Regions from separate parts of the Providencia sp. R33 genome, predicted to be linked through region 1. Evidence: riboswitches for the same ligand, from Rfam matches in the RefSeq annotation. Region 1 holds a riboswitch; the other holds the start of a gene.

What was found. A riboswitch is a leader RNA that binds a small molecule or an ion and turns the genes downstream of it on or off. The one in region 1 is predicted to bind thiamine pyrophosphate.
Positions count from the first base shown of each region.
Region 2: it holds a riboswitch for thiamine pyrophosphate, as region 1 does, so the genes downstream of both, thiB (thiamine ABC transporter substrate binding subunit) here and thiC (phosphomethylpyrimidine synthase ThiC) in region 1, are expected to answer to the same signal.

Region 1 covers NZ_CP072453.1:4,125,358-4,140,930, forward strand. The annotation lists gene rpoC (DNA-directed RNA polymerase subunit beta') at 1-6, shown strand, start outside; gene J6836_RS19335 (pyridoxamine 5'-phosphate oxidase family protein) at 84-593, opposite strand; gene J6836_RS19340 (VWA domain-containing protein) at 1,101-2,060, shown strand; gene dcuC (C4-dicarboxylate transporter DcuC) at 2,130-3,503, opposite strand; gene pepT (peptidase T) at 3,500-4,753, opposite strand; gene J6836_RS19355 (uracil/xanthine transporter) at 5,542-6,843, shown strand; gene thiH (2-iminoacetate synthase ThiH) at 6,898-8,019, opposite strand; gene J6836_RS19365 (thiazole synthase) at 8,016-8,786, opposite strand; gene thiS (sulfur carrier protein ThiS) at 8,789-8,989, opposite strand; gene J6836_RS19375 (HesA/MoeB/ThiF family protein) at 8,977-9,735, opposite strand; gene thiE (thiamine phosphate synthase) at 9,810-10,475, opposite strand; gene thiC (phosphomethylpyrimidine synthase ThiC) at 10,459-12,444, opposite strand; TPP riboswitch at 12,591-12,702, opposite strand; gene J6836_RS19390 (HAD family hydrolase) at 12,930-13,592, opposite strand; gene J6836_RS19395 (ABC transporter ATP-binding protein) at 13,611-14,627, opposite strand; gene J6836_RS19400 (ABC transporter permease) at 14,627-15,451, opposite strand; gene J6836_RS19405 (ABC transporter permease) at 15,441-15,573, opposite strand, start outside.
Region 2 covers NZ_CP072453.1:2,728,310-2,743,882, reverse strand. The annotation lists gene rapA (RNA polymerase-associated protein RapA) at 1-2,602, opposite strand, end outside; gene J6836_RS12870 (DNA polymerase II) at 2,987-5,338, opposite strand; gene thiQ (thiamine ABC transporter ATP-binding protein ThiQ) at 5,401-6,105, opposite strand; gene thiP (thiamine/thiamine pyrophosphate ABC transporter permease ThiP) at 6,098-7,702, opposite strand; gene thiB (thiamine ABC transporter substrate binding subunit) at 7,678-8,682, opposite strand; TPP riboswitch at 8,741-8,838, opposite strand; gene rppH (RNA pyrophosphohydrolase) at 8,952-9,485, shown strand; gene ptsP (phosphoenolpyruvate--protein phosphotransferase) at 9,490-11,736, shown strand; gene lgt (prolipoprotein diacylglyceryl transferase) at 11,905-12,801, shown strand; gene J6836_RS12835 (thymidylate synthase) at 12,914-13,765, shown strand; gene J6836_RS12830 (prepilin-type N-terminal cleavage/methylation domain-containing protein) at 14,077-14,562, shown strand; gene J6836_RS12825 (prepilin peptidase-dependent protein) at 14,556-15,161, shown strand; gene J6836_RS12820 (YgdB family protein) at 15,161-15,573, shown strand, end outside.

The DNA of each region.
Region 1 (15,573 bases):
AACTAATTTCTGATATCCAAGTGTATCTTGATAGAAACCGGTGTCGTAAGGCGCCGGTTTTTTTATGAGTAATGGAAATAAGTTTATCTATTACTAAGTAATGATATCGGTACGGTGACTCTTCGATTTTCTTGTTTTTCCTCCCAGCTTTTCATATCGAACATCCATAAATTTTCAACAGTGATTTCATAAAAGCGCGAATGGCCATTACCACTTAACTCATCAAGTGGAATTCGAGCACTATTGGTTGAAACTTCATCAAAGGGAGATTGGGGGTAAAATTCATCCAATGCTTCCTCACATTCCATCGCGGATAGCTCACGTGCTTTCCCAGTAAATTGCATTCCATCAAGGCCAAACTGTAGCATTTCAGGCAATGAGTGATTAAATAATGATCCACTGACCTTTTCGTTTTGTTGGATATTTTTAGAATGCTTAGCTTGCCGAGATGAAAACCAAATAAAGCGTAGCGGGTTTAATTTAACGCAATGTTCGACGGTTGATGCCCAAGGTAATTGGTCATCACCTTGTGTGGCGAGTGTTAAAAAGCGGGTGTTTTGCAGTAATAACAAACTGCGCGTTTTTAAATTCATATTGAGTCCTTTTATGAAAAATGGAATTAAAATTATTTAATTTTGAAAGTGTAATAAGAAGAATATGAAGAAATTGAATATAAGGAAGTGATAGAGTTTACATAATGTCTAAGTTGCCATTTTATTGAGTTGTTATAAATTTCAAAAGGTTGATTGAATTTTTTCATTTTTATCTATGGGTAGTCACTGGTGAGATCAATTGTTTGTTTTTATGATGTTAGCCATTGGGTTAGGTTATTATTTTTGTTGGTTATTCTTGTTTTTTATTTAAGTAGCATAAAAAAGTTGAAGCAATATAAAGGTTAATCTCGTAATAATAAACTTGATGTTTTATTAGTGTTTGTTAAAAAAAATTATCCATTTAATTATAAAAACCACTTTTAATTTTTATGGGAAGAAGATGAATTAAAATAAGTGATAATAAATTACCTCGATAAAAACATGAGGTAATAATTTATGAAATCACTATTAGGTATATTTTTATTTAAAATTTAAAAGGAATATTAAATGGATAAAGATGTTGTAAACAACCAAATTGATAATGATATGACCAATCCTGTTATAAATTCGAACCTTCCTGTGAACTCACTTGGTGCGATAGCCACCTCTCAAATTGTGACGGGTAGTGGCTCTATTGCATTGGATTTAGTTGTTATTATTGATACCAGTGGATCAATGTCGGATGAATCTAGCGATTTGAGTCAGCAAATCGATGCTGCGATTGAAAAAGCATCAGCAGAATGCCCCTCACAGCTACGCGCTACGTTTTTAGGTATTCAAGGAACGTGGGATAAAACTAAGTTTGATCAATCAGTGAGTGATTATTTAACGGCCTTGGGTGTTAGCCAAGGCAGTTTACAAGCAAGGCAGCCTTTTAAAGAGGCTGATGGCATTGACCATGCCGGTAACAAAGAGGATTTGTGCCGTGCAGTCATTGATGTCAGTAACTATTTTGATTGGCGTGACAATGCACGCCGCGCGATTTTTGTGTTGGGAGATGAAGGTTTAGAGGGCGGGGGAGGGACGTTAACCAGTGCGGCAGTACTGAAAAATAATGAAGCGATTACCGTTGCACAAAATGCCCACGTCAAAGTGTATACCTACCAAGGGACACCGAATGATGACCCGTCAAATATTGACCGCTTCCCAACCTTGGGTGACCGTGACAAAGTCACAAAAGAATACGAGCGCCTAGCAGTACAAACGGGAGGACGTTCATACATTTATACCACTGGGATCGCGAATTTCACGTTAGTCTTACAGGAAATTTTATGCGATAGCTTAACGCCTCCAGGGCGTCCGGAAATAGAGAAATCTAGCTGTGCAACAGTTTGTGAGCAACTTCCTTTGATTATAGCGACGGTTAATACGTTAGCTGAGATTATCAATAAGACGATTGATGCTTGCTGCTCAAAAGAGCCCGATAAGCACCATGATGTGGTTAAACCTTGCCAATGTACCCATTGATGACTGATTTTTAGACAAAAAAAGAGGGATAATCTCCCTCTTTTCTATTTTTGCGTATAGCGTTACGGACTAATAGAAGATACCAATGATTGCACAATGCGCAACAAAACCGACCATTAGCGGTACCGCCGTTCGTTTCACTACATCGAAAGGCTGTAGCTTAGCACCACTGGATACGGCAATGATCACCCCTGCAACAGGAGACATACCACGACCCATATGGGAAGCTTGCTGCATTGGTAGGATCATTGAAATCGGGTTCACGCCCATGCTGTGTGCGATTTGTGGAATCAACTCCACAAACGCTAAGAATGGTGCATTACCTGAGCCCATGATAATTGCGGCTGCGAGTGTGACGAGGGCGAAAACGATCGCCATGGCAAACGGTGGTAAACCGACAGACTCTGCACCTAAAATCAGTTGGTCGATAGCACCACTGACTTTGATACCGTGAGCAAATACCCCAGCAGCAACAAGTAAACCAACAACGTTACTGAAAGCGTGTCCCATCCCATTAAGGAATGTTTGGAAACCATTACATACCAATTTAAAATTACGTATTCTTAGAGTTTCAATCACCATACAAATTGCCATTGCAATTAATACAATGGTCACCACATCTAAGTGAATACCTGCAAAGAATAGATTGGATGTACCAACTGCCATCACGATTGGTAGCATAGGAAGAAATGCATAGTATCCCGGGACGGATTTTTTACTTTCTTCTTTTTCGTGAGACTGAACGGCTTTCCCGATCTCAGGCACAAAACCTTGTTTGCGGTCACAATGTCGCTGCCAGAAAATATGGGTAATACCAACGACAAGCACGGTGGCTAATGCCGCAGGGCCTTGGTAGTAAAGCACATATTCAACGACAGACATGTCGACAGCTTTCGCACCTCGGATAGCATCAATAGCCGTTGGCGTATAGGCAACGCCGAGCGAAGTGGCGATCACCCCAGCCGCAGAGGCTGGTGATAAACCTAAGCCAATCATGATAGGGAACATGGTGCCCATTAACAACACGGCAAGGCCTGTTGCAGATGGGATAGCGAGTTGCAGGATACTTGCTAGTAAGAAAGAGAAAAACAACAGCACATATGGCGAGCGCATATTTTTCAGTGGCTTAGTGGCAACACGAACCACGGCTTCATTGGCACCGATATGGTCCATATATTGTGCAAAGCCCATCAGCGCCATGATCATCAAACCAAGGTCTGCTGCACGACTACTGAAAAGGTCTCGCATCACTTCAAATGGGTCAAGCCAAGTTATCCCTGTGGTTGCAACGTTTTTAGGCAGGATTGGACCCCAACCCAATGCCATGGTGAAGATCATCAGCGCTAAACCCGCGATTAATAACACGGGTTCTGCTTTGTAGCCCTTCAAAATAAACCGTGCAACCAAAACAACGATAATCAGAACCGTTAGAATTGGGATCATGCTTTTGCTCCTGGTTTGAAGCGTTCAGCGGTGATCTGGACCACTTGCTTCAGAACATTACTTGCTGCGTACAGAGATTTCACAGGGAGGTATTCATAGATTGAATGGAAGTTATGCGCGCCCGTGAAAATATTTGGGCAAGGTAAGCCATTTTGCGACAATGCCGCGCCATCATAGCCACCGCGCATTGGGATAACTTTCGGTGTAATGCCACAGGCTTGGTAAGCATCGACAGCAATATCAATCGGATAGCTATTTTCACCTTGCAGGCTGTTATACACATTAGAATAGCGATCCGCTAGCTTACAAACGACGCTTTCTTTACCCCACAAGTCTTCACAATTTTCAGCCAGTTTTTTCAAGAAAGCCATACGTACACGGTAGCCTTCTTCCGTGAAATCACGAACGTCCATTTTTAACACGGTACGCGCGCTATTTCCTGACATTTGTTTAACCCAGTAATAGCCTTCACGGCCTTCAGTATATTCAGGTGCTTCACCACCCGGTAGCATGGCAATAAATTTTTGCGCCATCAGTAATGAGTTGATTAATTTACCTTTTGCCGACATTGGGTGAGCTGATTTACCAGTAAAGATAATCTCTGCATCCCCTGCATTCCAGTTTTCATACACTAATTCACCAATACCACAGCAGTCGAGGGTATAAGCAAAATCTGCACCAAACTCTTTGACATCAAATACTTTGGCACCGCGCAGACCCTGTTCTTCATCTGGTACAAAACCGACTTTGATAGTGCCATGTTTGATGTCTGGGTTTTGTTTGAAGTATTGCAACATATCCATAATAGATGCGATAGCCGCTTTATCATCTGCACCTAATAAGCTGGTTCCATCAGTGACAATGATGTCATCTCCGATATAATTCACCAGTTCAGGGAACTCACTTTTGCGTAGATAAATATTGAGTTCTTTGTTCATGCACAAGTCTTCACCAGTATAAGGTAAGATTTGTGCTTTAGTATCATTGGTTTGCTCTGCACTTGTGTCTAGGTGACCAAAAAACGCGACAGTTGGGACGTCGTAATCAAGGTTAGACGGCAAAGTCGCTGTCACAATGGCGGTATCACGCAGTTTGATATCTTCAGCGCCGAGTGCCTCTAACTCTTGTACAAGTTGTTTGGCTAATACACGTTGCCCTTCGGAGGATGGCATGATCCCCGCAGCGCCTTTTTCCCGATCAGTGGTGGTATTCACTTTGGTGTAAGAAATAAAACGGTCAACAATATTCATTATTCTCATGCTCCAACATTATTATGAATGTTTTATACTTTAGTTATCGCTGTGTTTGTAATCTCATTTCACAGTATTATTCTTTTATCATAACTAAAGAGAGCTTGAATATCCGACCTGTTGAATTTTTTTAAGAAATGCTAGGGGGAATATAAAATCAATAATTAAAACTGGCTTTATTCGTATAATGAATTAAAATGTGCAACTTTATACCTTACCTATTTAATAATGTTAATTTATTGATATTAAAGAGTAATAAATCCCTCCTGTATGTTTTTTTTATTTAACATCTGATGTTATCTTTCCTTATCTTAAATCTATTTGTCAATAATCTAGGCTAGATAAACTAAATTAATTTTAATCATTACTACTGAATTTTTATTTTAATTTTCTAAAAGTTAAATCGCTCTTTAGTGAGTTATTTATGAATGAATAAGGTGATATTTTAGTATTTAAAACCAATTTTGAGTGGTAGTACTTAATTATCGGTGGAGTTGGCGTTATAGTCATCAATGGTTAAGTATATCCACTTGAAGTGTAGCAGTGTTCAAAAATGAGGAATTCCATTTATTATTAATATCTATTTATGAATAGATAAAATAGATTAACGAATAGGGTTAGACCACAAAATCAAATATACCGTGTTTTTAAATCTTATTTTAATGGAACCTATGGTGTTTTTTTGACATGATGCAATTGGTGCCTAGCGAGTTTACTTAATGAAATAAAAAGAAAACTAAAGTGAGGGGCCATACTCCATATTTAATAAAGTAAGGCAAGGGATCAGTATGGCTTCAATTAACATTAAAAAAAATAATATTATTTCTGGCTTTCAGTGGTTCTTTTTTATCTTCTGCAATACGGTCGTTATTCCTCCAACGTTACAGTCGGCTTTTCATTTATCGGACCAAACCACTTTTACCATTACCCAGTATTCATTTCTATTAACTGCGCTAGCCTGCTTGTTGCAAGCTTTTTTGGGCCATAAACGATCAGTGATGGAAGGGCCAACAGGGCTATGGTGGGCGACGATTTTAACCGTGACATTATCAGAATCGATGCAAGGAACTGCCCTTAGCACCATTGGTTGGAGTCTTGCTATAGGTATTTTTCTCTCGGGAATTATCACCATTTTAATTGGTTTAAGCGGGCTTGGCGGGTGGTTAGCCAGTTTATTTAAACCGGGTGTGTTAGTGGTGTTTATGTTTTTACTTGGCGCTCAACTGGTGACGATTTTCTTGAAAGGGATGTTAGGCCTTCCATTTGGTGTTGGTGGGGCGGAAGTGGTGGTAAATTACCCTGTTTTCTTTCTTGCCCTTGCCGTGCTTACGTTAGTGATTGGGATTATTATTTATTTACCTGCGAGTATCAGTAAGTACGCGCTACTGATTGGTACAATCATCGGTTGGGTAGTGTATAGCATATTGTTTGGCAGTAGCACATTACCAGTGTCGTCTTCTTCGTGGATGCTTTTTCCACTCGGTAAATCGGATGAAATTAGCGTGAGTATTATTTTAACCGCTATCTTTGCAGGTATTCTGAATACCTCAAATACTTTTGGGGCGATGCGAGGAACCGATGTCTTCTACCCAAATACGCAGCCGACTAAGTCACTGTACCGACGCAGTTTTGTGATGTCAGGCATTGTGACGGTACTTGCTGCCCCGCTGGGAATTGTGCCTTTCTCGCCTTTTGTCTCTTCTATTGGCTTGATTACCCAAACAAAAGACAGCTCTCGCATTTCATTTGTCATTGGCAGTGTGATTTTTCTTTGTGTCGGGGGAATTGCCGTACTCACGCAATTTTTCCGTTCATTACCCCTCGCAATTGGTAGCGCGGTGATGTTAGCCACGTATTTGCCGCTGTTGTTTTCATCATTTTCATTTCTAACGGATATGAAATTAAATGCACGTAATATTTACCGGTTAGCACTGCCGATTTTTGTCGGAATATTTTTAATGTCAGCACCATCAGCGGTATTAGATTCGTTACCCACAATGTTCAGTTCGCTATTAGGTAATGGGCTTTTAATGGGGATTATTTTTGCATTAATTCTGGAAAACACCATTAAGTGGGACAAAATTGCTTAAATAATAAAAAGCGTATTAAGCTCTTGTGCAGCTAATACGCTTTTTAGCAGAAGTTTAACGACCTAAATAGCCATCCCAATCTTTCCAAACGGGTTGTAACCCCGCTTGTACGAGGGCATTTGCCACTTGTGCCGCACTGCGGTTATCGTTTGGTGAAAACTGTTCTAGCTCTTCTTTGGTATCCGCATAACCCCCCGGTTGGGTCTTTGAGCCTGCGCTGACATTATTAATCGCGAGTGGCACCACATGGTCGCGAAAATATGGGGACTCACGAGTCGACAGTGAAAGCTCAACATTCGGGGCAAGTAACCGAAAAGCACAAATGAGTTGAACCAATTCCGCTTCATTCATCAATGATGCAGGTTCGACGCCACCCGCACAAGGGCGCAAACGTGGAAACGAAATGGAATAGCGGCTTTGCCAATAATATTGCTGCAAATACAGCAAATGCTCGGCCACCATGTAGCAATCGGTGCGCCAACTATTAGATAAACCAATTAATGCGCCAAGGCCGATTTTATCTACACCAGCTTCACCAAGGCGTTCAGGGGTGGCTAAACGCCAGTGAAAATCTTGCTTTTTGCCCTTTAGGTGATGCAGCTGGTAGGTTGGCTCGTGGTACGTTTCTTGGTAAACCATCACACCATCTAACCCTAATGTTTTCAATTCTTTATACTCGGCAGTACTTAATGGCTGCACTTCCATCATCAACGAACTGAAATAAGGGCGAATGATAGGCAAAGTATGGCGGAAATAATCCATTCCCACTTTGCTTTGGTGCTCCCCTGTGACCAACAATAAGCTATCAAACCCAATTTTACGGATTGTTTCACACTCATTGACTATCTCTGCGTCATTGAGTGTTTTACGTTTGATTTTGTTGCTCATTGAAAAACCACAATAAGTACAATCGTTTGCGCAGAGATTCGACAAATAAAGTGGGACATAAAACCCAACCGCGTGGCCAAAACGTTGGCGTGTAAGCCGTTGTGCTTTTTGCGCCATCGCTTCAACGTAAGGCCGTCCCGCAGGGGAGAGCAGTGCCATAAAATCATCGAGGGAGAGGATATCACTGCCTAAAGCGTGTTCTACATCGTGGGCGGTTTTGCTATTAATTCGCAGCGTAGTATCGTCCCAATCCAGTGCATTTAAGCGCTCTTGGAAACGGGGGATCATGATAGTGCCCCCAAAAAGCTGGTGAGCGGGCTGGATGCTTGAGCCTGCTGTTTCGGTGCCGCTAAGCCACTTTGATAAGCCAATTCGGCAGCTTCGACAGCCAGTTTAAAGGCTTTTGCCATTAAAACAGGTTGCTTGGCAACGGCAATCGCCGTATTCACCAGTACGGCGTCCGCCCCCATCTCGATAGCTTCTGCGGCGTGGCTTGGCGCGCCAATCCCAGCATCTACTACAACAGGCACGGTGGCTTGTTCGATAATAATTCGCAGCATCTCTTTGGTGGCTAAACCTTTATTGGTACCGATAGGGGCACCTAATGGCATGACCGCTGCGCAGCCAACTTCTTCAAGACGGCGGCATAGCACAGGGTCAGCACTGCAATAAGGTAATACTACAAACCCCTCTTTGACCAGTTGCTCCGCTGCTAACAATGTTTCGATAGGGTCGGGTAATAGATAGCGCATGTCAGGGTGAATTTCGAGTTTGACCCAATGGGTGCCAAGAGCTTCTCGTGCCAGTCGCGCAGCAAAAACAGCTTCTTGGGCATTTTTTGCACCAGATGTATTGGGTAAAAGCTTTACGCCAAGCTCTTGAAGCGGCTGCAAAATACCATCATCTTGCCCGCGCAGGTTAATCCGCTTCATCGCCATGGTAACTAATTGGCTGCCCGAAGCTTGAATAGACTCTTGCATTAACGTGGCATTGGCAAACTTCCCTGTACCCGTAAATAGGCGTGATTGAAAGGTTACATCAGCGATTTTTAACATGGTTAGCCCCCTGCGATAGCTTGAAATAACAAGATATTGTCTTGGTCATTAATGAGATGAGAATCCCACTGACTCTTTGGAATGATGACTTGGTTGATGGCCAGTGCGGTGCCAGTGGTGGAGCGACCTAGCACCTCAAACAACTGATTGACGGTTAGCGGGGCATCAAGCGTCATATTTTGGTCATTAATTAGGATATGCATGCTTCTTCCCGACAAACTGGACATTGCAACGATGGCGTCAATTGCAATGTGTTCCACTGTTGTTGTTTTCCATCGAATAAGCGTAATTTCCCACTTAAGGATGAAGGCAACCCGACAAGTAATTTAAGGGCTTCAAGGGCTTGTAGTGTACCGATAACGCCAACAACAGGCCCCAATACCCCAGCGGTACGGCAGTTACGCTCAGGTTCATCTTGGTCGGGATAAAGGCAGGCATAACACCCTGAACTAAACGGTGGTTCGAGTACCATCAGTTGCCCACCAAAGCCTACCGCGCTACCACTAACGAGGGGGGTGTTGGTTATGACACAGGCGGCATTGACGGCATGGCGCGTTGCCATGTTATCGCAGCAATCAAGCACTAAGTCGGCCTGCTCGGCGAGTGGGATTAACGTTTCAACCTCTAATTTTTGCACAATGGCACGCGTTTTCACGAACGGGTTGAGTTGGCGAAGCCGCTTTGCGGCTAACTGCGCTTTTGATTGCTCAATATCATCTGTATCGTAGAGAACTTGCCTTTGTAAATTAGAGACATGCAAATCATCGTGATCTGCTAACCATAACTCACCAACGCCTGCACCAGCTAAATAGAGGGAGGCAGGAGAGCCTAACCCACCTAAACCGACAATCAGCACTTTGCTATTTTTCAGTCTTTGTTGCCCTTCAGGGCTAACGTCTTCAAGTAATAGCTGGCGGCTGTAACGCATGAATTCTTGGTCACTTAACATGATTAAATTCCTCGAATTATCAGCCGTGTGTCTATTTCACTAAATACACGGCTAATTATTTGATTATGAATTAATTAATAAGCGCGATGACGCTCAATTAAATTCAGTAACGTTTCAGTGGCGGCTCGCCAATCATCGGCTTTGGTGATCGCGCTGACCAGTGCCACACTGCCAACACCCGTTGCTAAAACAGCGGGTACACGGTCAATGGATATTCCACCAATGGCGACAGTTGGGTAATCTGGCGTTGCCTCTACCATTGCTTTAAGGGTTTCTAGCCCTTGGGGAGATGATGGCATCTCTTTGGTTTGCGTGGGAAAAATGTGCCCCATGGCAATGTAAGAGGGGCGCACAGATTTGGCGATGGCTAGCTCATGTTCATCGTGGGTGGAAATACCTAACCGAAGGCCAGCTTGGTGGATTGCTAGCAAGTCAGTGGTTTCCAAATCTTCTTGGCCAAGGTGTACGCCGTAGGCGCCAAACTCAACGGCTAAGCGCCAGTAGTCGTTGATAAATAACCGTGCGTTATGCTTTTTGCCTAATGCGATGGCTTGTTGAATATCATCTCGTACGTCAGCATCCGCTTTGTCTTTGATGCGTAATTGAAGGGTGGAAACACCTGCACTAAGCAGGCGTTCAATCCATTCAACGGAATCGACAACAGGGTAAAGGCCGAGGTATTGCTCGGTCTCTGGAAATGGCGTTGTTGGCGCAATAATAGCGTTAGGCGATTTTTTCATTATCAGCGACCTCTGCATTCACAATTTCTGCGCCATGGTATAGCTCGCTACCGTGGGCGCGGAAGGCTTCAGACATCTGCTCCATACCTGCTTCTTTTTCGTTTGCCTCTTTTTGGGCTGCGTAATCACGCACTTCTTGGGAGATTTTCATCGAGCAGAATTTCGGGCCGCACATTGAGCAGAAATGGGCAATTTTCCCCGAAGCTTGCGGCAAGGTTTCATCGTGGTATTTGCGTGCAGTTTCGGGGTCTAAAGCCAAGTTAAATTGGTCTTCCCAGCGGAATTCGAAACGCGCTTTCGACATGGCATTATCGCGGATTTGTGCGCCGGGGTGGCCTTTCGCAAGGTCAGCTGCGTGCGCCGCAATTTTATAGGTGATAAGCCCTTGTTTAACGTCATCTTTGTTCGGCAAGCCCAAATGCTCTTTTGGTGTGACATAACAGAGCATTGCACAGCCAAACCAGCCGATCATTGCTGCGCCAATACCCGAGGTAAAGTGGTCATAACCCGGTGCAATATCGGTTGTGAGAGGGCCTAAGGTATAGAACGGGGCTTCGTGGCAATGTTCCAATTCTTCCGTCATGTTGCGGCGGATCATCTGCATCGGTACGTGGCCAGGGCCTTCGATCATCACTTGGACGTCATATTCCCACGCAATTTTAGTTAACTCGCCAAGGGTATGAAGCTCGGCAAATTGTGCAGCATCGTTTGCATCTTGGATGGAGCCTGGGCGTAAACCATCGCCTAATGACAAAGAAACGTCGTAAGCGGCACAAATTTCACAGATTTCACGGAAGTTTTCATACAGGAAGTTTTCTTGGTGATGGGATAAGCACCATTTTGCCATGATAGAGCCGCCGCGCGAGACAATACCCGTCAAGCGTTTAGCGGTCATTGGCACGTAACGCAGCAAGACCCCGGCGTGGATAGTAAAGTAGTCAACGCCTTGCTCGGCTTGCTCTAATAACGTATCGCGGAACATTTCCCACGTCAGGTTTTCTGCCACGCCGTTGACTTTTTCAAGGGCTTGGTAGATTGGCACCGTACCGATGGGGACTGGGCTATTACGTAAAATCCATTCACGGGTTTCATGGATGTAACGGCCTGTGGACAAATCCATGACGGTATCTGCACCCCAGCGCGTTGACCAAATCAGTTTTTCCACTTCTTCTTCGATGGATGAAGTGACCGACGAGTTGCCGATATTGGCGTTCACTTTCACCAAGAAGTTACGGCCAATAATCATCGGCTCAGATTCAGGGTGATTGATATTAGCAGGGATGATGGCACGACCTGCGGCGACTTCTTGGCGAACAAACTCAGGGGTAATATTTTCGGGCAAATTAGCCCCAAAGCTTTGTCCCGGGTGTTGTTGCAGCAGAACTTCACCACGAATACGTTCACGACCCATATTCTCGCGGATGGCGATAAATTCCATTTCTGGGGTAATGATGCCTTTGCGAGCGTAGTGAAGTTGGGTGACGCATTTGTTGACTTGTGCTTTTAATGGGTGTGGGCGGTTGTTAAAGCGCAAGTGGTCGAGGCCTGCATCGGCAAGTCGCTGTTGTGTGAAATCAGAGCTTAAGTTTTCTACTTTGGTGGTGTCTGAGCGTTCGTTTATCCATGGAGCGCGAATTTTTTTCAGGCCTTTGTGAACGTTGAGTTCTGATGTTGGGTCGCCGTAAGGGCCAGAAGTGTCGTAGATAGGAACGGGTTCATTGTCTTCAAATTGCGGGTTGTCTTTGTCGCCGCCAATAAGAGTTTGCGAAAGCTGGATTTCTCGCATCGGAACTTGGATATCGTCTCTTGAACCTTGGAGATAAATACGTTCAGAATTGGGAAATGAAACGCCAGAAACTGTGTTGATAAAGTTTTCAGCGGCGTCACGTTGGGCTTTACGTGTGCGAGCAGGTGCAGCTTGTGGGGATAAATCAGCGGTCGGTATAACATTATTTGTAATATTGGACATAGCAATTTCCTGACATTGTCACGGCTGTGATGCAAAACGCACCAAGCGGGTTTATCGAAAGAAAGTTGCTTGTCAGGAGTTCGGAGGAGTAATAAAAAGACGTTGCGTTTAAATTTTCACCAAAAGGAAAATGGCAAAAATTGCGCTGAGTGATTACTCTTGTTCCCTTCGCGGGTATTAACCCGATCAGGTTCCGCGGATCCCGAATTAACGGTCTCAGCCTGATGCTATGCATACTAGGCACTCCGACAAGAGATTTCAGTATAAGCTTTCCTTGTCATTCTTCAAGCGATAAGTGCTTCCTCGTCATTCTTCGCGCGATAGGTGCGTTGGCTGCACTAAGTTACCCTAGTCACATACTTGTGTATGCTCCTAGGGATATCTTAGTTTGCCGCCTTCCTCTAGCACGAATAATTTAGAGGAACCTTTGAAAGGCAAGTTAGTTAAAACCTAAAACCTAAAACCTCAAAAATTAAAAATAAGGTTTATAAATCCCACTGATATTGCGGCCAATTATTTTCATTGGCGGCTTTGAGAAGGCGTGGGTCACCGTTAACGATAAACGTTTCATCGGCGAATTGGCACATTGGGAGATCGTTGGCAGAGTCGGTGTAGAAATATACATACGCATCGGTGATTGGCTGGTGGCGTACCCAATTCATAAGGCGTTTAACCTTACCTTCCTTAAAGGTCGGGATACCCTCAATTTCGGTGGTATAGCAGTCATTTTGCTGTTTAATATCAATGCCCATCGCGACGTCGGCATTGAGTTGATCTGCTATCTTTTTGACAATAAACGAAACGGTCGCGGAGATCACAATAATCGGGATCCCCTTGGCACGGTAGCGGGCGATCGTTTGAATCGCTTCAGGGTAGATCCTCGGTAAAATCACACTTTGCACAAAATCATCCAGCCAGATATCCACTTGTTCCGTTTTGATATCAGCGAGGGTTTGCAGGTTAAACTTCAAGTAAGTTGGCATATCCAACGTTCCTGCATTGTACTGCACCATCATGGCTTTATCGGCTTCCACAAATTGTGGGTCACTGATGATTTGCTTATCCCACAGGTATTGCGTCCACAATACGCTGCTATCCCCTTGAATCAACGTATCATCTAAGTCAAAAATGGCTAATTGGTTTTGCATTATATTCCTATCGTATGATTAGCTAAGTGCACGAATTTCATTTTTATTAAACATTAACTCAAGGCGGGTGCCAGGTTCAAATAAACGTTCAGAGGAGCGATTGAGCAAATCCACCGTCATATCCCCTGCGGGGGTATTAACACTATAACGAATAATATTGCCAAGTAGTTGATGGTCTAAAATCACGGCATCGACAGGGTGTGATATATGGCTACCATACTGGCGACCTGCTTCTTTCACATAAATAGATTCAGGGCGGATGGCGAGGGTGCCTTGTAAATTGACGCCTAACATCGCGTTGGCCTTGTGAGCATCCACCAAATTGTAGTGGCCCATAAAGCGAGCAACAAACTCGGTGGCGGGCTGGGTATAAATATTCTCTGCCGTATCGCTTTGCACGATCTGCCCTTTATTCATCAAAAAGATCCTATCGGACATGATCATCGCTTCGTCTTGGTCATGGGTAACAAAAATAGTCGTGAGTCCAAGCTCTCGCTGAATATGGCGAATTTGCTGGCGCAAATGCTTACGAATACGCGCATCAAGGGCGGATAACGGCTCGTCGAGTAACAAAATTTGTGGCTTCATCACTAGCGCCCTTGCCAGTGCCACGCGTTGGCGCTGCCCACCAGATAGTTGGTGAGGGAATTGTTGCTCTTTTCCTTGTAACTCAACCATTTCGATCACTTCCGCGACAGCTTTGGCTCTTTCGTTGCTATCGATTTTACGCATTTTTAAGCCGAAGGCGATATTGTCTGCGACGGTCATATTGGGGAAAAGTGCATAGCTTTGAAACACCATGCCCACGCCACGTTGTTGGGCAGGCTGATGGGTAATATTTTTACGGTTAATATAAAGCTCACCACTATTCGGTTGCTCAAGTCCTGCAATACAGCGTAATAAAGTCGATTTCCCACACCCACTTGGCCCCAATAAGGTGATAAATTCGCCTTTTTCAATAGTAAATTGAATATCCGCAAAGACCTGATTTGACCCGAAGGATTTCGTTAAATTTTCAGCAATCACATAGCTCATCATTCATCTCCTGAACGATTCAAACGCATTGCCAACCACGTCAGCAATAGCGTAAATAAGAAGTAAGACATCACCAGTGCAGAAGTGAAGTGCCCACTGGTTTGGCGCATATTGAACAAGTAAATTTGCAAGGTCTCATAACGTGTTCCCACTAAAATATTGGCAAACACAAACTCACCCATTAAAAATGAAAATGAAATTAATAATGAAACCAACATACCTTTGCGAATATTTGGCAGTACAATCATCATGAAAGCGTTAAAGGTATTCGCACCCAATAAATGCGCAGCATCCATCAGGTCATGTAAGTTAATCCCTTGAAAACTGTTGGCGAGGGCACGGTACATAAATGGCAATGTGATGGTGAAATAGGTGCCAATTAAGATCCACGGCGTACCCACTAACATAAATGGTTCATCCGCAAAAATTTGCAATAAACCAACGGACGACACCACAGGGGGGATTGCAAAAGGCAGGATAATCAATAAATCCATCAATCCTTTTAGCTTTGGAAAGCGATAAAACACCGCAAATGTCATCGGTAAAATGACCAAGGTACTGATTAACAGCGTACCAAAACAGATAATCAACGAACGGCCAAATGCCATTAAAAACCGTGGGTCTTGCCACAATTGCAGATACCATTTAATGGACAAAGCATCAGGTAACACGGTTGCACCCCAAGAACTGGCAATGGAATACACAAACGTAGCAATAATAGGTAGCGCTAATAAGCTGGCAACACTGACTAGCACTAACTTATGAAACCATAATCCAGCGTTCTTATTGGTTATAGTTGGGCTAATCACATTGTTATTTTGCATGGTAGCTCCGCTTGATTAACCAATGATGGATGCCAGTGATAAACCCTAAGATAGCGATAAGCAGGACGGATAATGCCGCCGCCATATTTGGCTCGAGGAACAAATCACCGGAAACTAAACTG
Region 2 (15,573 bases), 1.4 Mb from region 1:
TCGCATTTAATTGGCGGTTAAAGCTTTCAAACTCAACTTGAGAAGATAAGTTATTGCCTTTTAAATCAATTAATAAACGTACTGGTGTAGCGGGTAAGAAACGGCTAATTTGCAAGTTTTTTGGTGCTTGTGCTTCAACTACATAAATTAACTCAGTTAGTAACGTGCCGACAGGTAATGCTTTGTTTTTCAATAAAGAAACTGCGCAGCTGCCTGTATCCCCCGATAACACTAAATCTAAGCCATTTCGGATGATAGGGTGTTCCCAGCTGATAAATTGTGTATCTTCACGGGAAAGCGCTTGCTCTCTATCAAACGTGATGGTGCAACCATCTTGTGGAAGACCTGGGAAATCAGGGACTAACATATGGTCGGATGGCGTTAAGATGATTAGGTTATCGCTCTTATCTTCTTGATTAATACCAACAATATCAAACAAGTTTAGCGCGAAGTTAACCAGCTCAGTGTCGTTATCGCCTTCACCAATTTCTTCTGCTAGCTGGTTACCTGCATCTCCGCCGTTTGAATGCATTTCCAGCAAGCGGTCACGGCCTTGTTCTAATTGCAGTTTTAAGCTGTCGTGTTCGTCACGGCACGTTTTGATAAACTCATCAAACCCTTCAGTGACAGTCGGTTCAGCCATAAATTGCAGCAACGGTTGGTAGTATTTATCGTAAATAGCGCGACCTGTCGGGCAGGTGTGCTCAAAGGCATCTAAGCCTTCGTGATACCAGCGGATCAGCACGGCTTGAGCGGTGTTTTCTAAGAAAGGCACATGAATGCTGATATCACGGCTTTGGCCAATACGGTCTAAACGGCCAATACGTTGTTCTAGTAAGTCAGGGTTAAACGGTAGGTCAAACATGACTAACTGGTTTGCGAACTGGAAGTTACGGCCTTCTGAACCAATTTCAGAACACAGTAAGACCTGTGCGCCTTCTTCTTGAGAAGCAAAATAAGCCGCAGCACGGTCGCGCTCTAACAAGGATAACCCTTCGTGGAAGACGGCTGCACGAATCGCTTCGCGTTCACGTAAAACTTGCTCTAATTGCAGTGCAGTCGCCGCTTTTGCACAGATAACAAGGACCTTTTCATTACGATTCGCGGTTAAAAAGCCCATCAACCATTCAACGCGAGGGTCGAAGTTCCACCACGTCGCATTTTCACCTTCAAACTCTTGGTAAATTTGCTCAGGGTAGAGCATTTCTTTGGCGCGAGTTTCGGTGTCTTTTTTGGTGCCCATAATACCTGCGACTTTAATTGCGGTCTGGTATTGGGTCGGTAATGGCATTTTTAACGAATGCAGCTCACGACGCGGGAAGCCTTTAACACCATTACGGGTGTTTCTGAATAACAGGCGGCTTGTCCCGTGTCTGTCCATCAGCATGTTAATTAGTTCTTGACGTGCCGCAGTGCCATCTTCTGTTTCGAGATTAGCGGCTTTTAGTAATGGCTCAATATCTTGCTCTTTGATTAAATCATTGAGTAAGTTTTGTTGGTCATTAGTCAGTTTATCGCCAGATAATAATAATGAAACAGCATCGGCAACTGGGCGGTAGTTATCTTGCTCAGCAACAAATTCCGCATATTCATGGAAACGGCTTGGGTCAAGAAGGCGTAAACGTGCGAAGTGGCTTTCTTGGCCAAGTTGTTCAGGCGTTGCAGTTAACAGAAGGACTGAAGGAATATTTTCTGCCAACGTTTCAATTACTTGATATTCGCGGCTTGGCGCTGCTTCACTCCATTGCAAATGGTGTGCTTCATCGACAACCATCATATCCCAGCCAGCTTCAACCAGTTGATCAAAACGTTGCTTGTTGCGGCGCACAAAATCCAGTGAGCACAGGACTAATTGTTCAGTTTCAAATGGGTTATCACTGTCGTGTTGCGCTTCGCTATAGCGGCTATCATCAAACAGCGAGAAACGCAGGTTAAAACGACGGAGCATTTCTACCAGCCATTGATGCTGTAAGCTGTCAGGAACAATGATAAGAACACGCTCAGCACGGCCAGCAATAAGTTGCTGGTGGATGATCATCCCAGCTTCAATGGTTTTCCCTAAACCCACTTCATCTGCGAGTAAAACGCGTGGATGGTGGCGTTTGCCTACTTCGTTGGCGATGTGTAACTGGTGTGGAATTAAACTGGCGCGTATGCCACGCAGGCCAGTTGCTTGGTGCTTAACTTGCTCGCTTTGAAATTTACGTGCGCGAAAACGCAGTGCGAAGCGATCCATACGGTCAATTTGCCCTGCAAATAAACGGTCTTGCGGTTTATTAAAGGTCAATTTGCTATCGAGAAACACTTCTCTGAGGCTTACATCAGTTTCTTGCGTGTCTAAGCGCGTACCAATGTAAGTTAATAATCCTTTATCTTCTTCAATGCTTTCAACTTGAAGTTGCCAGCCATCGTGGCTGGTGATGGTATCACCTTCATTAAACATCACTCGGGTAATGGGCGCATCACTGCGTGAGTAAAGGCGGTTTTCGCCACTTGCAGGGAAAAGTAACGTTACCATGCGGGTATCGATAGCCACAACGGCGCCTAATCCAAGTTCGCTTTCTGTATCGCTGATCCAGCGTTGACCAAGAGTAAATGGCATAGATTTAACTTAATTCCATAAATTTGTGAGTTATTCTTAGATTTTTTAAGACAATTTTTATCAGAGTCTTCGCCCAGTGTTGGTGCAACTAATCATCTGTTGCACAAGGAAGAATTCGATTTTTAGTAAAAATAGTCATTACCTGATGATTAATTATACACATTAATAAATTCAAATTGCAGTGGCTCACAGTCATTGCTTTAACTTCTTAGCGAAAAACGCGTTAAAGATAAGGTAAGGAGTGCTGCTTGAATTATAACGAGTATTGCTGATTATCGCGCATTATTTGTGCAGTCGAGCTGTGCGGATATCAAAGGGGCGTTATATTAATTCAACCGCGGCTTATCGTCACCTGTTAAAAAAGCATCAGTGGAATAATAAATTTTAAAATAACAGGGTAATTTGGCCTGTTAATAGGGTATCAAAGTCATCCTCTAAGAAAGGTAAGATAGCATCGGCTATGGGTTTGATTTGCTTGCTAATATAGTGTTCATAATCCGGCCTTGCTGTTACGATTTCGAGCGGTTCAGGCCCTGCCAGTGTGATGATATAGCTTATCCAGCCCCCATTTTGGTACTGTAATGGGCGCTGTAATTTTACATTATAGTCATCTGCGGCACGTGCTGCGCGAACGTGTGGTGGCACATTTCGTTGGTAATCAGTGAGTTTTCGGCGTAAGCGTTTACGGTAAATTAAGCGGTCATCAAATTTACCCGCCCGAATATTTTGGATATATTCACGAATATATTCACGATACGATTGGCGATGAAAAATTCGAGTGTAGAGCTCTTTTTGAAAAATTTGTGCGAGTGGAGTCCAATCTGATCGGATCGTTTCTAGCCCTTTGAATATCATTTTATCTTGGCTTAAACCCGCATAACGTTTTTTACTGCCCATTTCAGCGCCACGCACGGTTGGCATAAGAAAACGGCGATAATGTGTTTCGTACTCAAGTTCAAGCACACCTTCGAGCTGCCACTCATCCTTTAAATGTTGTTTCCACCAATCATTAACGTAATCACGAAGGGCATAGCCAATTTTTTGTGCTTGCTCTTCAGTGTGTTGGTCACGTAGCCAAACAAATGTGGAGTCTGTATCCCCATAAATGACTTGGTAACCTTGGGATTCAATCAATCGCTTGGTTGTACGCATGATTTCATGGCCGCGCATTGTAATTGAAGCAGTTAAGCGTGGGTCAAAGAAACGGCAACCTTCAGCGCCAAGCACGCCTGCAAAGGCATTCATAATAATTTTTAAGGCTTGAGAAAGCGGAGCATTGTGTTCTTTTTTGGCTTTATCGCGCGCTTGCCAAATATGGCTAACAATATCGGGTAAACAATGGGTTGTACGTGAAAACCATGCTTGGCGAAAACCTTGCACAGAATGTTGTGGTTCAGGGTGAGCAAGCCCTTCAATCATGCCTGCGGGGTCAATTAAAAAGGTACGAATAATTGAGGGGTACAGGCTTTTGTAGTCTAGCACTAACACGGAGTCATACAATCCAGGTTGAGAGTCCATTACGAACCCACCAGGATTCAACTGCATTTTGTGCTCGGTTATATTCGGTGCGACAAAACCAATACGATGTAACCGTGGAATATAAAGGTGGGAAAATGCCGCAACGGAGCCCCCCATTTTATCTGGCACTAAGCCTGTCACTGACGAACGTTCTTGCAAGAACGCCATGAGATCGGTTTTTTCGAATATACGGTGGACTAAAACGCAGTCTTGAATGTTGTAGTGTGCCAAAGCGGGTTTATCGTGAGCAAAGCGGCGGTTAATTTCGTCCATTCGGTCGTAGGGCGTATCAATCGCCTTACCTTCCCCGAGAAGCTCTTGTGCGACAAATTCCAAACTAAACGAAGCAAAATGCCATGTTGCATTTTTGAGCGCATCTATGCCATCGATAATAAGCCGACCTTGGGCTGAAGCGAAGAAAACGCCTTGTTTGAAGCCGTGCTCCCGCCACTCAAGTTTTGTCCCTTGCCGCCCAAATAACAGCGGAATGCCATAGCGTTCTGCGTGTTTTTGCAAAACCTGTAAGTCGAACTGGATTAAGTTCCAACCGATTATGGCATCAGGATCGTACTGCTGCAGCCATTCATTGAGCTTATCAAGCAATTGAGGCCGGCTATTTACATACACAAGGCGATGATCCGAATTTAATGCAGGGCCTTGCTCTGGGCCTAACATAAACACCACGTTGTCACCACAACCAGATAGCCCGATGGAATATAGCTCACCATGTTGGCTGGTTTCGATATCAAGAGATACCGCTTTAATTTTTGGGCGATAACCTTCACAAGGCTTGAGCTGGTATTCACTGCGCGAATTACGGGAAAACCACACGGGCGCTGTAATAAAGCGCTCCATTAAATAGCGTTCGCAAGGACGAATATCGGTTTCAAACAGCTCAACACCTAATTCTTTACAGCTTTTTTCAATATTCTGTAATTGACGGTATTGGTGGCAATAGATGGCGTAGACTTTTTCCCTTTGAAAGTCAGAGAGTTCAAGTAATCGGTAGCTGACATTTGGTTGTTCATCTAAAAGATGCTGAACAATTGGTAGCTTTGAAGCCGATAAAAAGCCAATTGCTTTTTGATTGGGAATAGTAATTTTTTGCGGGAGCGTGTCTGTGAGAAGCCAATACGTGACCTCAACACCGTGGCGGGTGTCTTTCCAATGTCGGCTTAAGATAAAGCCTTGTTGTACAGGGGGCATTGGTTGAGGCATTGGGCAACTCGGTTCGCTAAGTTACCCAATAATATACGACAATAGTGTGAATTTATACAGTATTAATTGGTGTCGGTGACACGAAGAAGTGCAGAAGCTGCACTTTGCCCTTGCAATAAAGCTTGTGTGTCGCCGTCATAGGCAATTACCCCATCAGTGATGACTAACGTTCTTGGGGCAATTTGCAGGGCGTCATCCACATTATGGGACACCATTAACAGTGTGATGGATTTTTCTGCACAAACCGTTTTTAACAACATAAGCATTTCATGGCGCAGGGCAGGGTCGAGGGCTGAGAACGGCTCATCAAGCAATAAAATCGGTTGATTGCGAACCAAACACCGTGCAAGAGCTGCACGTTGGCGTTGTCCCCCTGAAAGCTGTGCAGGCAAGCGGTCTAAGCATTCAGTTAAACTGACATGAGCTGCAATTTGCTCGACGACCTGCATTTGCGCCGAGCCTAATCGCAGGCTTGGCTGTAAACCGAGACCGATATTTTGCCGTATCGTTAAGTGTGCGAATAAATTGTTTTCTTGAAATAGCATGGAAACAGGACGTTGCGCTGGCGGGGTAAAGGTATGATCTTGCCCGTTAAGTTCTATTGTGCCTGTTTTGGGAAATTGAAAGCCGCTAATTAGGCTCAGTAACGTACTTTTCCCTGCACCGCTTGGCCCCATAATCGCGACACATTCCCCTGATTTTACTGAAAAATCAAATGACATCGTTAAGTTATCATATTGGTAGTCTAAATTTGTCAGCTTAATCATGGTGTTTTCCTGAGATGCGTTCGAGCAGGCTAAATAAACAAAAACACAGTAATAGCAGCAGCATTGCGGTTACCGCACCATCATTGGTGCGATACGCCCCAATTTGCTGGTACAAATAATAGGGAAGCGTACGGAAATTTTCATTACCAAACAGCGCCACGATGCCAAAATCCCCCACCGAAATTACACAAGCAAATGCGAGAGCTTGGGCAATAGGTTTACGTAGTGCTTTTAGCTCAATAATTTTAAAACGGTTAAACCCTGTGATCGCTAAGGATTGACATAAAGGGTTATATCGCTCTGCGGTGTCCCTCATCGGGTTTTCGAGGACTTTTAAGGCATAGGGGATAGCCAACAGAGCATTGGTCATAATCACCAAGGGGTAGGGGGATTCAGGGAGCCCAATGGTTTCATTGAAAAAGATAAAAAAACCTGTAGCAAGGACGATACCAGGCATAGCTAAAATAATTAAGCCGCTTAACTCAATCGCTTGTCCTAGTCGCACAGCTTGGCGTAAACGCAGTTCACGGCTACTCCAGAGCAGCATCAAGGTGAGAGTGACACAGACCACACCTGCGCAAAGCGCAATAAATAGGGATGTTCTTGTGGCTTGCCATAATGCAGGTTGCTGTAATACCGATAATAGTTGGCCGTTTAAACCATCGAAAACCACCGCAAGCAGGGGGGGAAGCAGCAATAACATCGCCGCGGCAATTAATAGGCAATCACGAATACGACGAAATAGGTTATCTGCGGGGTCTACCCATTGTGTTTGATGGCTAAAACCGACTGAAAATAAATTATTGATTTTTTGACAGACAAACATTAATCCAATGCAGAAAAATAATTGGATGAGCGCCAAAATGGTAGCTCTACCAAGGTCAAAATCATAATTAAGCGCTTGATAAATTGCGAGTTCAATCGTTGTTGCCGCAGGGCCACCACCTAAAGCGAGTACGGTGGCAAAACTGGCAAAGCACAGCATAAAGATCAGTGCTGCGGTAGGGAGGATTTGCCTACGCAAATAAGGCCATTCTAAAATTCTAAACTGTTGCCACTCATTAAACCCTAATTGTGCTGACATTTGCCGCTGTTCAATGGCGATATTTTCTAAGGATTGTAGCAACATCCTTGTGGCGAGTGGCATATTAAAGAAAATATGTGCAAGTAAAATTCCTTTTAAGCCGTAGGGAGAAAAACGGTATTCCACGCCTATCCAGTGACAGATTTTTGCCAACCAACCTGTTTGCCCGTATACCGATAAAATACCAAAAACAGCGACTAAAACGGGGAGAACAAGCGTCATCGCACAGAGGCGTATAAATAGTGTACGTCCCCAAAAGCGACGGCGGTAAAGTGCTCTTGCAAGGAAAATGGCAGGAAGCACGGAAAAAATAGCGGATAAAAATGCCTGCCAAAAGGTAAAGCCAATGACATGCCATAGATAACTGTCGCTGATGATGTCATCAATGGCGATTTCAGGCGCAAAAAACCAGAGCGCTCCAAAACTGAGAAGCGCTATCGTAATTAATAAACCGGAAGCGAGAGCTCCCGGTAATAAAGAGAGATTAATTAACGACTGACGGCGGTTTGCCATAAACGCGTCCAGTTTTGACGTTCTTTAGCCACTTCTTGTGAACTAAATTGTAAGGCTTTTTCTGGCAGAGGTAGTTGGTTATAAACCTCTGGCAGAGGGATATCAATCACCGGATACATCCAGTTAGTGGTCGGTAATGTATTTTGGAATCCAGGTGTTAAAACGAATTGTAAAAATTGCTTAGCGAGTTCAGGTTGTGGGCTGTTTTTCAACCTTGCGGCGACTTCCACTTGCATGTAATGGCCTTCATCAAACAAGGCAGCGGCGTAGTTATCTTTTTTGTCGTTGAGCATCTGGTAGCCCGGCGATGAGGTATAGCTCAGAACGAAATCTCCTTCACCTTTTAAGAATAAGCCGTATGCTTCGCTCCAACCTTTGGTGACCGTTAAGGTTTTTCCTGCCATTTTTTTCCACGCATCTGCGGATTTATCACCATATAGTTTTTCAATCCATAACATCAGGCCAAGTCCTGGTGTGCTGGTGCGTGGGTCTTGGTAGATGATTTTCCAGTTATTTTCGCTATTTAATAGCGCATCCATACTTGTGGGTGGTTGTTGGATTTTATTTTTGTCATAAATGAAAGCAAAATAGCCATAGTCATAAGGAATGAAAATAGAACTATCCCATGTAATAGGTAATTTTAAGGCTGTCGTGTCAATTTCAGCAGGGGCAAAGAGGTCTGTTTTCTCTGCGGAATCTAACAGGTTGTTATCTAAGCCCAAAATGACGTCAGCTTTACTTTTTTTGCCTTCCATTCTTAAACGGTTTAACAGCGCAACGCCATCCCCTAAGGCAACAATTTTTAATTCGCAATCACACTGAGCTTCAAAATTTTTTTTAATTTGCGGACCTGGTCCCCACTCTGCGGCAAAGGAGTCATAGGTATAGACAGTTAGGGTCGGTTTTTCTGCCCATGCGAATTGACTTAAACTGAGTGCACTAAGGGTAAAAATCGATGCTATAATTTTGTTTTTAAACATGCTTTTTCCTGCGCTAAAAGAGAGTGACACAGGATTTGAGAGTGAACCGATGCAGGTTTGCAGGCGGTGGCTCAAATCCCTACGCCGGTATTAACCGGATCAGGTTCTACGGGTTATTTCTCAGCCACAATAATTTTGGCACCCCGTTGAGACGCTTACTATTGTAGAGACTTCGGACATATCTGCAAACTGTATTGATATAGGTTTACCAGTTAGGGTATGTGTGAAACAATTAGGTATCTTTCAAATTTGGTTATTGGGGTAGTCGAGTGATTGATGATGATGGCTACCGCCCGAATGTAGGAATTGTAATTTGTAATCGGCAAGGGCATGTTTTATGGGCTCGCCGCTATGGTCAGCACTCATGGCAATTTCCTCAAGGGGGCATCAACCCAGGGGAATCACCTGAGCAAGCGATGTATCGTGAGTTATACGAAGAAGTTGGGCTACAGCGTAAGGATGTCAGGTTATTGGCATCTACCCGTAATTGGTTACGTTACAAATTACCCAAGCGTTTGGTGCGTTGGGATACAAAACCGGTTTGTATTGGGCAGAAACAGCGTTGGTTTTTACTCCAACTGCAATGTAATGATGCTGATATAAACGTGCAGCGCAGTAAATCGCCAGAATTTGATGGCTGGCGATGGGTCAGTTATTGGTATCCTGTTAGGCAAGTGGTTTCTTTTAAACGGGAAGTCTATCGCCGTGTAATGAAAGAATTTGCTCCAGTTGTTATGCCTTTACAGGAACAAAAATTACCACAACGACCTGTTTTTAATAACCGTAGGCGTGGAGCAAAGTAAGCCTATGTTGATGCGTCTACGTGAAATTGTCGAAAAAGTTGCGATGGCGACAAGTTTGACTGATGCGCTCGACGTGTTGGTGGATGAAACCTGCAAAGCAATGCGAACTGATGTGTGTTCGATTTACTTAGCTGATCATCCTCGCCAATGCTATTACTTAATGGCAACCCGCGGGTTAAAAAAACCTAGCGGGATTGCTATTCGTCTTGGCTTTGATGAAGGTGTTGTTGGCGCGGTAGGGCGCCAATCTGAAATGCTAAACCTCGCTGATGCCCGTGAACACCCTCAATACAAATACCTTCCTCAATTAAAAGAAGAGCAGCTTAAAGCCTTTCTTGGTGTTCCCATTGTTTATCGGCGCCAATTATTAGGTGTGCTTGTTGTTCAGCAGCGTGAAAAACGCCTGTTTAATGAGACAGAAGAATCTTTTATGGTGACACTGTCGATGCAACTCGCTGTGATTTTATCGCAAGCACAAGCCAAAGGGATTTTTGGGCAATATCGGCAAAATAGAATTAAAGCTATCCCTGTTTCTCAGGGAATTTCAATGGCCTATGGTTGGCAAGATAACTCGCAACCTTCTTTTGATAGCATCAGCCAAACCAGTGCCATTGATATCGATAGTGAAAAGCAACGTTTAATTACCGCCTTAGAAAGTGCGACAGCAGAATGCCGGCGGATCAGTAAACGTTTTATGGCGAGTTCTGCGAAAGAAAGCGCCGCAATCTTTGATCTTTATAATCACCTGCTTAGCGATCCTCAACTTAAAAAACATTTATTTGCTGCCATTGATGATGGTGCTGCCGCTGAATGGGCGGTGAAAACGGTTATTGAAAACTATGTTGAGCAGTTCTCTCGCCTACGTGACCTCTATTTAAGAGAGCGGGGCACAGATCTTAAAGCGTTAGGTCAACGTCTATTATTTCATCTTGATGACTCGTTAACGGCGAATGAACAGTGGCCCGATCGCTTTATTTTAGTGGCTGATGAACTCAGTGCCAGTGTGCTTGCTGAGCTGCCTATGGAGCAACTCGCAGGCGTCATTGTACGTGATGGTGCAACACATTCTCATTCGGCAATATTAATCCGAGCAATGGGCATTCCTGCCATTATGGGGGCGGACATTGAACCGTCTTTACTGCATAACCGACATTTGATTTTAGATGGTTATCGCGGTGAAGTATTTATCGAGCCTGAAAACCTAATTATTCAAGAATATCAGCAGATAATTGAAGAAGAAAACGTTATTAGTCGTTTGGCTGAAGGAACCTTAGATCAAGATGCGACCTTAATAGGTGGTGAGCAGATACAAATCCACCTAAATGCAGGGCTGAGCCCGCGTTACGAACAGCAAATTAACACTGGGGTTGATGGTGTTGGGTTATATCGCACTGAACTGCCGTTTATGCTACATAATGGTTTTCCTTCGGAAGATGAACAAAAACAGTTATATAAAGAAGTTTTACAGTTATTTCCAACAAAGCCCGTGGTGTTACGTACTCTTGATATTGGGGCAGATAAACAGCTTCCCTATATGCCTATTAGCGAAGAAAACCCAAGCCTAGGCTGGCGAGGGATCCGCATTATGCTTGATCAGCCTGAGATTTTTTTAATTCAATTAAGGGCGATGTTACGGGCTAATGCATTATCTGGCAACTTACGTATTCTTTTGCCGATGGTGACCAGTATTAATGAGGTAGATGAAGCTATCTCATTAATAAACAGAGCAAAAGAAGAAGTGAGTCAGTTGATTGGGCAACCCGTAAAAATGCCGCAAGTGGGGGTCATGCTTGAAGTACCTTCATTGCTATTCTTATTACCAGAAATAAAAAAACGTGTCGATTTTATCTCTATTGGTACCAATGACTTTACACAATATTTACTTGCGGTTGACCGCAACAATACACATGTCGCTGCGCTATATGATAATCTCCATCCTGCTGTCATTCGCTTTCTTGCGAAGGTTAGTGAGGAGTGCCATCGCTTGGGGCTCCCCGTTAGTGTGTGCGGTGAGATGGCAGGCCAGCCTCTCAGTGCTATGATATTAATTGCCCTTGGTTACCGCTCTTTAAGTATGAGTGGGCGGAGTGTTCCGAGGATGAAATACCTTATTCGCCAGCTTGATCCTGTGTTAATGCCTGATTTAGTTGATAAATTATTAATGGCTGAAACGTGTGAAAGCGTTCGAAAAGAAGCTAGCCATTTTATGGAAATTCATCATTTAGGTGGTTTTGTGCGCGGTGGTATTTAGCACCCTTGTTTTTGCTCATTTTCGGTTAAATTAGGTTAAAGTGATTATATTCAAGTATAAGTCACTATGCTTTTTGTTGTATGCTTTTGCGCTCTTCAAATAAATTGAAGTGTATTGAATATTTTATAGTCAGCCAACAGTTGGCTTAATCATTAAAAGTGGGGAACGATGAGTAACAGTTACTTAGCATTTCCGGAAATTGATCCTGTTATGTTCTCAATTGGGCCAGTATCGCTGCACTGGTATGGTTTTATGTACCTTGTTGGCTTTGTTTTTGCGTTATGGTTAGCGGGACGCCGTGCTGCAAAACCAAATAGCGGCTGGACAAAAAATGAAGTTGAAAACCTGCTGTATGTTGGTTTTGTTGGTGTTTTTGTAGGTGGCCGTCTTGGCTACGTATTTTTCTATAATCTCCCTGTTTTCCTCGATGACCCGCTTTATCTCTTTAAGGTATGGGATGGCGGTATGTCTTTCCATGGCGGCTTAATTGGTGTCATTTGTGCCATGATGTGGTTTGCACATCGTACTCGTCGTCGTTTTCTTCAAGTTTCTGATTTTGTGGCTCCATTGATTCCGTTTGGTTTGGGAATGGGGCGTATCGGTAACTTTATTAATGGCGAGTTGTGGGGGCGTGTCACCCTTGATACACCTTGGGCTTTCTTGTTCCCACATTCACGCAGCGAAGATATCCAATTAGCGGCTCAAGATCCTTCTTTACTGCCGATCCTCGAGCAATATGGTGTGTTACCAAGGCACCCATCGCAGCTGTATGAAATGTTCTTAGAAGGTATTGTTTTATTCCTCATTCTTAACTTATTTGTCCGTAAACCAAGGCCAATGGGCAGTGTCTCAGGGCTATTTTTAATCGGTTATGGTGCATTTAGAATTATCGTTGAGTTCTTTAGACAGCCAGATGCACAACTTGGGTTGTTTGGTGGCATCAGTATGGGGCAAATTTTATCTATACCTATGATAATCATTGGTGTTTTAATGATTGTATGGGCATATAAGTACGGTAAAAATGTTCCTGCTCATAAGCCAGAAAAAGAGCCTAAAGGTAGTTAGCTAGCCTTGTTATTGTGGTTAGCTTAGTATTTTAAGTACAACAATTTCACAGAAGATAACGTATTTAGTACTAAGCTTACCAGTTAAGTTATTTTTGAATAAGAGAGCCACTATGAAGCCGTATCTAGATTTATGTCAACGTATCATTGATGAAGGGCAATGGGTTGAAAACAAACGCACAGGCGTTCGTTGTTTAACCATTATCAATGCCGATCTTGAATATGATGTTGGTAATAATCAATTCCCCTTGATTACGACTCGTAAAAGCTTTTATAAAGCAGCGATTGCAGAGCTACTCGGTTACTTGCGCGGTTATGATAATGCAGCACAATTTCGTGAAATTGGTTGCAACACTTGGAACGCAAATGCGAATGAAAACCAAGCTTGGCTGAATAATCCTCATCGAAAGGGTGAGGATGATATGGGCCGTGTTTATGGTGTTCAAGGCCGCTCATGGCAACGCCCAGATGGCACTCATCTTGATCAACTTCAGAAAGTTGTTAATAACCTAAAAAATGGTATTGATGACCGCGCGGAAATTATCACTTTCTATAACCCAGGTGAATTTGAAATGGGGTGCTTGCGTCCTTGTATGCACACTCATACATTTTCACTATTAGGCGATACACTGCATCTAACATCATATCAGCGCAGTTGTGATGTTCCGCTCGGTTTGAATTTCAATCAAGTACAATGTTTTGTTTTACTTGCATTGATGGCACGCATCACGGGCCATAAAGCAGGTAAGGCCTATCATAAGATTGTAAATGCACATATTTATGAAAACCAGTTACCGTTGATGAGAGATGTGCAATTAAAACGTGAACCATTTTCTTCTCCTTCATTGACAATTAATCCAGAAATTAAAACGTTAGAAGATATAGAAACTTGGGTAACCACTGATGACTTCACGCTTGATGGGTATCAATGTCATGAAGCTATCAAATATCCCTTTACTGTTTAGCTAGCAATCCCCTTTCTTTGCTATGGTGGCTTTAGACCTAGGGCCACCATAGGTTCAATTTTCGAATACATATTTTCCCTCCTTTGGTTCTCCGCACTTTCTGATGTGTTTTATTTTGTTATCCCATGAGTCAGAAAACAGTACATTTTTTTGCTTCCTCAATTGTTTTGCGAAGCGCTTCGCAAATTGATTTGAATGCATCTAGGGCATATACATTCTTTTGGGAAGCGCTTTGTAAACGACAAATCATTTACTCGTTATATCGTTTTTTTTAAGCGAGATTTTCTTCTGTTCACGTATGGAGAATATTTATGAAAATCGAGCTGAAACAGACTCAATTAGGTTTCACATTGATAGAGATTTTAGTTGTGTTATTTATTTGTTCTTTAACTGTTTTTTCAGGTTTGCATTACTGGGGTAAATACATTGAACAACAAAGACTTATTGATACAGCGAGGCAACTGTCTGAGTTTATTTACCATCATGTAAAAGAAGGCATTTATCTAAATCGGCATCAAACTCTTTTCGTAAATATAGGGAAAGCTGGTTGGTGGATGTCCATCAAAGATGTTAATACTCGCCAAGAAATAGGGAGAATCACGTCTGATAAATTTCAGGGTATCGAACTTGCTAAATCAACGCGAACTTCAATTGAGTTATATGGGAAGCAAGGAACTAGCCGCGCATTTAGTTTTCAGCTAAAGAATAACGATAGTGCCATTTCTATTTATATGTCTGCTTTAGGGCGGGTTAGAACTTGTTCACATCACAGTGTGGCAGGGGTACCTAAATGTTGAACCCTCAAAGTTGCTTAAGCAGGGAAAAACAAAGGGGATTTACCTTAATTGAAATGTTGATTGCGATGGCGATAAGTAGCCTTATTTGTGTTGCTGTGATGAGTAGTATTCCTTCAATCTTTAAGGAAGCTTATCGAGCGTATTTTCAATATCAGTTAAACAGGGAAGTCAGGCAAGTTTTACTAAATATGGAAAAGGATTTTAGGCGAATTGGCTATTGTAGCTCTTCTAGCTGTCTTGGAGAGGCAATAATGATTAGTGCTAAATCGTTCAGTGAGGGAAGAAATACTTGTATCATTTTTGCCTATGACCAAGATTTATCAGGTAAATGGGTTGATGTTAAGTCTAAAACAACAGAAACGGATTACTTTGGTTATCGGTTAAATAATGGGAAGTTAGAGTCAAACCGAAATGTTAGGGATTGTAGCGGAACACGCTGGCAGTCATTATTTGATGCAGAATTAGTTACAGTAAAAAAATTATCCTTTAATTGGCTCATGGATATTCAACTGCTTGACGTTGTCATGAGTGTAGAAACACGGTTATTACCTAGACAGGTCTTTGATTATCGAATTACCGTAAAAATTAGGAATTTATAATGGTAAAAATGGACTACCAAAGAGGTAATATTGCTTTAGTAATGACAGTTGTTTTAATGACAATGGGCTTGTTATTAATTAGCTCTCTTCATTTTTTTCAAAGACATGCACAAGATGAGTGGCATAAAGAAACTAAATACTTTCTTGAGTTTAATCGGGCTGAATCGGCGCTGGCATGGGGGCTAACATTATCTTGGGAAACGAATAAAAAGAAAAAATGGATTTGCCAGCAGAATGCAACACAAACTTGGACAAGTTGCTTAAAACCTTATAGTCGTTCAATTTCTATTTTATCGGGTCAAAGCCCTTATAAAGATGGCTTAGATATCAAAGTGTATCAGCGGGTTGAGTGGGATGCACTGAAACAGAAAATCATTCCTCATAAGAATGGTTGGTTAGATTATTGCCCAGT